Linked DNA regions of Variovorax paradoxus. Each later gene encodes a partner of the first gene's protein in a complex. Links are inferred from orthologs where the notes say so. Each region holds a gene or a part of one and is shown on either strand. Other genes may lie near its edges.

Evidence for each region.
Region 2: the proteins of NWF24_RS23135 (region 1) and uvrB are in contact, whole or in part, in a crystal structure (PDB 7EGT), measured with the Thermus thermophilus proteins. The link is inferred for Variovorax paradoxus from one-to-one orthologs. Residues at the interface, in WP_096412145.1 of Thermus thermophilus: His654, Arg656, Phe657, Gln666, Asp668, Glu669, Lys680, Arg681, Leu682, Ser683, Lys685, Tyr686, Ala687; in WP_096411307.1 of Thermus thermophilus: Glu23, Leu25, Arg26, Asp27, Gly28, Glu29, Arg30, Phe31, Arg55, Glu326, Asp327, Phe328, Glu379, Ser382, Gln383, His398, Gly400, Arg401.

What each region holds. Positions count from the first base shown.
Region 1 is NZ_CP102931.1:4,890,735-4,894,092, reverse strand. What follows is about bases 1-3,043. They hold NWF24_RS23135 (UvrD-helicase domain-containing protein), read left to right. Parts: upstream 1-333; coding sequence 334-2,754; downstream 2,755-3,043. Other genes in these bases: NWF24_RS23130 (BPSS1780 family membrane protein), read right to left, coding at 2,787-3,043; NWF24_RS23140 (GMP reductase), read right to left, coding at 1-127. Outside these bases: more of NWF24_RS23130, read right to left, coding at 3,044-3,358. UniProt on the Escherichia coli protein: A helicase with DNA-dependent ATPase activity. Unwinds DNA duplexes with 3'-5' polarity. Translocates on single-stranded DNA with 3'-5' polarity. Initiates unwinding more efficiently from a nicked substrate than double-stranded DNA.
Region 2 is NZ_CP102931.1:3,995,304-3,998,608, forward strand. What follows is about bases 250-3,239. They hold uvrB (excinuclease ABC subunit UvrB), read right to left. Parts: upstream 2,809-3,239; coding sequence 691-2,808; downstream 250-690. Other genes in these bases: iscR (Fe-S cluster assembly transcriptional regulator IscR), read right to left, coding at 250-457; NWF24_RS19045 (amino acid aminotransferase), read left to right, coding at 2,914-3,239. In the rest of the region: more of iscR, read right to left, coding at 1-249; more of NWF24_RS19045, read left to right, coding at 3,240-3,305. UniProt on the Escherichia coli protein: The UvrABC repair system catalyzes the recognition and processing of DNA lesions. A damage recognition complex composed of 2 UvrA and 2 UvrB subunits scans DNA for abnormalities.

The DNA.
Region 1 (3,358 bases):
TGGCGGGCACCACCGGCAGGCGGAAGCTGCGTTCGCCCAGCACCACGCTGGTGTCGCACTCGGAGCGGCTCTCCACGCGGCACTTGCGCGGGAGCAGAAGGATGTTGTCGTAATCGAAAATTTGCATGACCAGGCTCCTGAAAGGAATCGTTGAAAGAAACGAATGAGCGCTTGGTCCGGCCGGCTTTCGCGGTGCGTTCTGCAAGGAAAACGCCCACAAAAAACCGGGCGCAAGAAACTTGGGCCCGGTGATTGATTTTACGCGGTCTCGCAAAGGCAGGTCTTCCGGTTCTTCATATAACCCGCATACGCCGTGGTTTCTACAATCGCATGATGTTGTTTAACGATCCTGCGGCTGACGCCCACCCTCCAGCGCTGCCGCTGCTCCAGAACCTGAACGCGGAGCAACTCGCCGCGGTCACGCTGCCAGAGGGCAACGCGCTGATCCTGGCCGGCGCCGGTTCCGGCAAGACGCGCGTGCTCACCACCCGCATCGCCTGGCTGCTGCAGACGGGCCAGGTCTCCGCCGGCGGCATCCTCGCCGTGACCTTCACCAACAAGGCCGCGAAAGAAATGATGACGCGGCTGACGGCGATGCTGCCCGTCAATGTGCGCGGCATGTGGATCGGCACCTTCCACGGCCTGTGCAACCGCCTGCTGCGCGCGCACTGGAAGCTGGCCAACCTGCCGTCGACCTTCCAGATCCTCGACACGCAAGACCAGCTCTCGGCCATCAAGCGTCTGATGAAGCAGTTCAACGTCGACGACGAGCGCTTCCCGGCCAAGCAGACGCAATGGTTCATCGCCGGCGCCAAGGAAGACGGCCTGCGCCCCGGCGACGTCGAAGTTCGCAGCGACGACGACCGGAAGAAGGTCGAGCTCTATCGCCTCTACGAAGAGCAGTGCCAGCGCGAAGGCGTGGTCGACTTCGGCGAGCTCATGCTGCGCAGCTACGAACTGCTGCGCGACAACGACCCGGTGCGCGAGCACTACCAGCGGCGCTTCCGCCACATCCTGATCGACGAGTTCCAGGACACCAACCGCCTGCAGTACGCGTGGATCAAGATGCTCACGGGCAACACCGTCGCCGGCCAGTTCACGCCGAGCGAGAGCAGCAGCGTCATCGCCGTGGGCGACGACGACCAGAGCATCTACGCCTTCCGCGGTGCACGCGTGGGCAACATGACCGACTTCGTGCGCGAGTTCGACGTGCGCCACCAGATAAAGCTGGAGCAGAACTACCGCAGCTACAGCAACATCCTCGACTCGGCCAACGAGCTCATCAGCCACAACAAGAAGCGCCTGGGCAAGAACCTGCGCACCGACCAGGGGCCGGGCGAACCGGTGCGCGTGTACGAATCGCCCACCGATCTCGCCGAAGCCCAGTGGATGGTCGAGGAAATGCGCCAGCTCGCGCGCGACGGCTACGAGCGCAAGGAAATGGCCGTGCTCTACCGCAGCAACGCGCAGAGCCGGGTGATCGAAACGGCGCTCTTCAATGCCTCGGTGCCGTACCGCGTGTACGGCGGCCTGCGCTTCTTCGAGCGCGCCGAAATCAAGCACGCGCTGGCCTACCTGCGCCTGCTGGAGAACAAGGACGACGACACCAGCTTCCTGCGCGTCGTCAATTTCCCGCCGCGCGGCATCGGTGCGCGCACGCTCGAAACCCTGCAGGACGCGGCGCGCGCGGCCGGGCGCTCGCTGCACGATGCGGTGAGCGTCGTCGGCGGCAAGGCCGGCGCCAACCTCACGGGCTTCGTAGCCAAGATCGACGTGCTGCGCGAGCAGACCCAGGGCGTGAGCCTGCGAGAGATCATCGAGCTGGTGCTCGACCACAGCGGCCTCGTCGAGCACTACAAGGCCGATCGCGAAGGCGCCGACCGCCTCGAGAACTTGGACGAACTGGTGAATGCGGCCGAGAGCTTCGTCACGCAGGAAGGCTTCGGCCGCGACGCCGTGGCGTTGCCGGTCGACGAGCTGCGCCAGTCGCCCGCGAGCCAGGGTATCGACCCGAGCCGTCCGGTGCTCGACGAGCCGCTCGCGCCCGACGCCGAAACCGGCGAAACGCTGAGCCCGCTGGCCGCCTTTCTCACGCACGCCGCGCTCGAATCGGGCGACAACCAGGCGCAGGCTGGGCAAGACGCGGTGCAGTTGATGACCGTGCATGCCGCCAAGGGCCTGGAGTTCGACTGCGTATTCATCACCGGCATGGAAGAGGGCCTGTTCCCGCACGAGAACTCGATGAGCGATTTCGAGAGCCTCGAGGAAGAACGCCGCCTGATGTACGTGGCGATCACGCGCGCCCGCAAGCGCCTGTACCTGAGCCATTCGCAGACGCGCATGCTGCACGGCCAGACTCGCTACAACGTCAAGAGCCGCTTCTTCGACGAGCTGCCCGAAGGCGCGCTGAAGTGGCTCACACCCAAGAACCAGGGCTTCACGCCATCGGCCTTCGGCTATGGCGGGGGCTATGCGAGCACGCGCGGTGGTGGGGGCGGCTACAGCGGTGGTGGCTATGGCGGCGGCAGCAGCAGCCGCGACAAGGACACCTTTGCCAGCCCACCCGTGCCGCCGCAGAAGACAGCGCCTTCACACGGCCTGCGCTCGGGCATGCAGGTGTTCCACAACAAGTTCGGCGAAGGCACGGTGACCGCGCTCGAAGGCACGGGCGACGACGCACGCGCACAGGTCAAGTTCGCGCGACATGGCGTGAAGTGGCTGGCGCTGTCGGTGGCCAAGCTCACGCCGATCTGAGCTTGGAGGGGCGCCGCCGGCCGCGGCGGCGCTCAGTCCGGATTGAAGGTGTCGCGGAAGGTGAACCAGTTCGACGCCTGCGCCATGGCGGCGAGCGTCAGCACCGTGCCGACCATCAGGATGTTGCCGATGGCCATTGCACCGGTGTCCGAACCCAGCGAGCCCACGCCGATCACGATGGTGCCGACCAGCGCCGCCGCCAGGAGGCCGAGCACCAGCACGCCGCACCACGCGAGCCAGTACAGCGCATAGGCGCCGAAATTCCGGAACATCGCCACCAGGCTGAAGAAAATGCTCTTCACCGGCTCCACCCGGTGCCAGTGAACCAGCGCGGGGGCATGCCACATCGCCGCGACCAGCGGCAGCGCGAGGCACATCTGAAGCAGATTCGCCATCTGGAAGCGGCTGCTTTCCAGCACTTCCTTCGTCGGGGTTTCGCCCAGCAGGTAGCTGCGCATGAACTGGCCGCCGTCGACCAGCGCGGTCAGGAACACGGTCAGGAAGCAATACACCGCCGAGATCACGCCAAGTACAGCCAGCGCGCGCCATTCCGTTCGCATGGCACGCGCCACCGACAGGAACATGAGTGCGCCGGTCGGTTTTT
Region 2 (3,305 bases), 900 kb from region 1 along the record:
CCGAGATCGCACGCTTGACGACCGGCTTGTTCTCGATCTGCACGCCCTTGGCGATCTGGTCGTCGACCAGCTTCTGCAGCGTGACGGAGTCGAGGAACTCGACCATGCGCTGGTTCAGCGAGGCCCAGAGCTCGTGCGTCATGCAACGGCCAGCTTCGCCGAGACAGTTTTCCTTGCCGCCGCACTGGGTGGCATCGATGGGTTCATCGACGGAAACGATGATGTCGGCCACGGTGATGTCCGCAGCCTTGCGACCGAGGCTGTAGCCGCCGCCGGGGCCGCGGGTCGACTCGACCAGCTCGTGACGGCGCAGTTTGCCGAACAGCTGTTCGAGGTACGACAACGAAATCTGCTGCCGTTGGCTGATCGCAGCCAGCGTGACCGGACCGGTGTTCTGACGCAACGCCAGATCGATCATTGCTGTGACCGCAAAACGGCCTTTGGTAGTGAGACGCATCGCAAGCTCCTTCAAGTGCTTACCGTTGAAATGACACCGTGGTCCTGGACCGCGGTGACTTCGTCTCCGCCCTGCCCGACCCCTGACGCTGGTGAACCAGTCGGTAGGAGTCGGTCCTTCATCGCGAAGTTCTTTTCTTGTTGTTGACTGTTTCGCTCAAGTATAACAGAAGCCCCCGAGGTCTGCTGGGGTAAACCCCAGCGCCGTTCGCTTGAAGAATGCGAACGTCTGACCTATTGCGGCGGGATGGCGATGTTGTCGCCGCCCGACGCCCCGAACGCCTGCTCCCGCAGCAGCGCCAACTGGTCCCGCACCCGGGCTGCCTTCTCGAATTCGAGGTTGCGGGCGTGCTCCAGCATCTGCTTTTCCAGCCGCTTGATTTCCCGGGCTATGTCCTTTTCGCTCATGTCCTCGACCTTGGCGCGTTCCAGGTCGAGCTTGGCCATTTCCTTGCCCGTTTTCTCGCTGTAGACGCCGTCGATCAGGTCGCGCACCTGCTTGACGATGCTGCGCGGCGTGATGCCGTTCGCCTCGTTGTGCGCGATCTGCCGGGCGCGACGGCGCTCGGTTTCGCCGATGGCCTTCTTCATCGACTCGGTCATCCGGTCGGCGTAGAGGATGGCCTTGCCGTTCAGGTTCCGAGCCGCCCGGCCGATGGTCTGGATCAGCGAGCGCTCCGCGCGCAGAAAGCCCTCCTTGTCGGCGTCGAGGATCGCCACCAGCGACACCTCGGGAATATCCAGCCCCTCGCGCAGCAGGTTGATGCCCACCAGCACGTCGAAAGTGCCCAAGCGAAGGTCGCGCAGGATTTCCACCCGCTCGACCGTGTCGACGTCGCTGTGCAGGTAGCGCACCTTCACGCCGTTGTCGCCCAGGTAGTCGGTCAGCTGCTCGGCCATGCGCTTGGTCAGCGTGGTGATCAGCACCCGCTCGTTCTTGTCCACGCGGATGCGGATCTCCCCCAGCACATCGTCCACCTGGTGTGTGGCGGGTCGCACCTCGACCTCTGGGTCGATCAGGCCGGTCGGCCGCACCAGTTGCTCGACGACATTGCCGGAATGGTCTTTTTCGTACTGCGCCGGCGTCGCTGAAACGAAGATGCACTGGCGCATGCGCGCCTCGAACTCCTCGAACTTGAGCGGCCGGTTGTCCATCGCGCTCGGCAGGCGAAAGCCGTACTCGACCAGCGTTGTCTTTCGCGCCCGGTCGCCGCTGTACATGGCGTTGAGCTGGCCGATCATCTGGTGGCTCTCGTCGAGGAACATCAGCGCGTCCTTCGGCAGGTAGTCGGTCAGCGTGGCAGGCGGCTCGCCGGGCGCGGCGCCCGACAGGTGGCGCGTGTAGTTCTCGATGCCCTTGCAATGGCCGATCTCGGCGAGCATTTCAAGGTCGAAGCGGCTGCGCTGCTCCAGCCGCTGCGCCTCGACCAGCTTGCCCGCGCTCACCAGTTCCTTGAGCCGTTCACCCAGCTCGATCTTGATGGTCTCCACAGCGGCCAGCACCTTGTCGCGCGGCGTGACGTAGTGGCTCGACGGATACACGGTAAAACGCGGCACCTTCTGCCGGACACGCCCGGTCAGCGGATCGAAGAGCTGCAGCGACTCGATCTCGTCGTCGAACAGCTCGAAGCGGATCGCCAGCTCGCTGTGCTCCGCCGGGAATACGTCAATGGTGTCGCCCCGCACGCGAAAGGTGCCGCGGGCAAAGTCCTGCTCGTTGCGCAGGTACTGCATGCGAATGAGCCGCGAGATCAGGTCGCGCTGGCCGACCTTGTCGCCGACGCGGGCAATCAGCCGCATCTCCATGTAGTCCTCGGGCGTGCCGATGCCGTAGATGGCGCTCACCGTGGCCACAATGACCGTGTCGCGCCGCTCCAGCACGCTCTTGGTGGCCGACAGCCGCATCTGCTCGATGTGCTCGTTGATCGATGAATCTTTCTCGATGAACAAGTCGCGCTGCGGCACGTAGGCCTCGGGCTGGTAGTAGTCGTAGTAGCTCACGAAGTACTCGACGGCGTTCTTCGGGAAGAACTCGCGAAATTCGCTGTAAAGCTGCGCCGCCAGCGTCTTGTTGGGCGCAAACACGATGGCCGGGCGGCCCAGCCGGGCGATCACGTTGGCCATGGTGAAGGTCTTGCCCGAACCGGTCACGCCCAGCAGGGTCTGGAACACTTCGCCGTCGATCACGCCCTCGACCAGCCCCTCGATTGCTTTCGGCTGGTCGCCGGCCGGCGGATAGGGCTGGAAAAGCTCGAAAGGCGAGTCCGGATAGCGGATGAATTCCCCCTGTTTCGCCGGCCCGATCGGGTCCAGTTTCTTCAGGTCTGCTATGGCTTCGTTGTTCTCTGGCATGGCTGTTCCCGACAGGTGGCGCTCGCGCCGGTAAAATTCAAGGCAACCGGAAAGGATAAAGCCTCCTCCGGTTGCAGCGAAGCTTTCATCCCAAAGGACCTTTCCATGTCTATGTTCACCGCGGTCGAAATGGCACCGCGCGACCCGATCCTCGGCCTCAACGAGCAATTTGCAGCCGATACCAACCCCAACAAGGTCAATCTCGGCGTCGGCGTCTATTACGACGACAACGGCAAGCTGCCACTGCTGCAGTGCGTGCAGGCAGCCGAGCAGAACATGATGAAAGCGCCCACGGCGCGCGGCTACCTCCCCATCGACGGCATTGCCGCATACGACAACGCCGTCAAGGTGCTGGTCTTCGGCGCCGACAGCGAACCCGTTACATCAGGCCGCGTGGCCACCATCCAAGCCATCGGCGGCACCGGTGGCCTCAAGGTCGGCGCTGACTTCCTGAAGAAGCTCAACCCCAACGCCAAGGTGCTGATCAGCGACCCGAG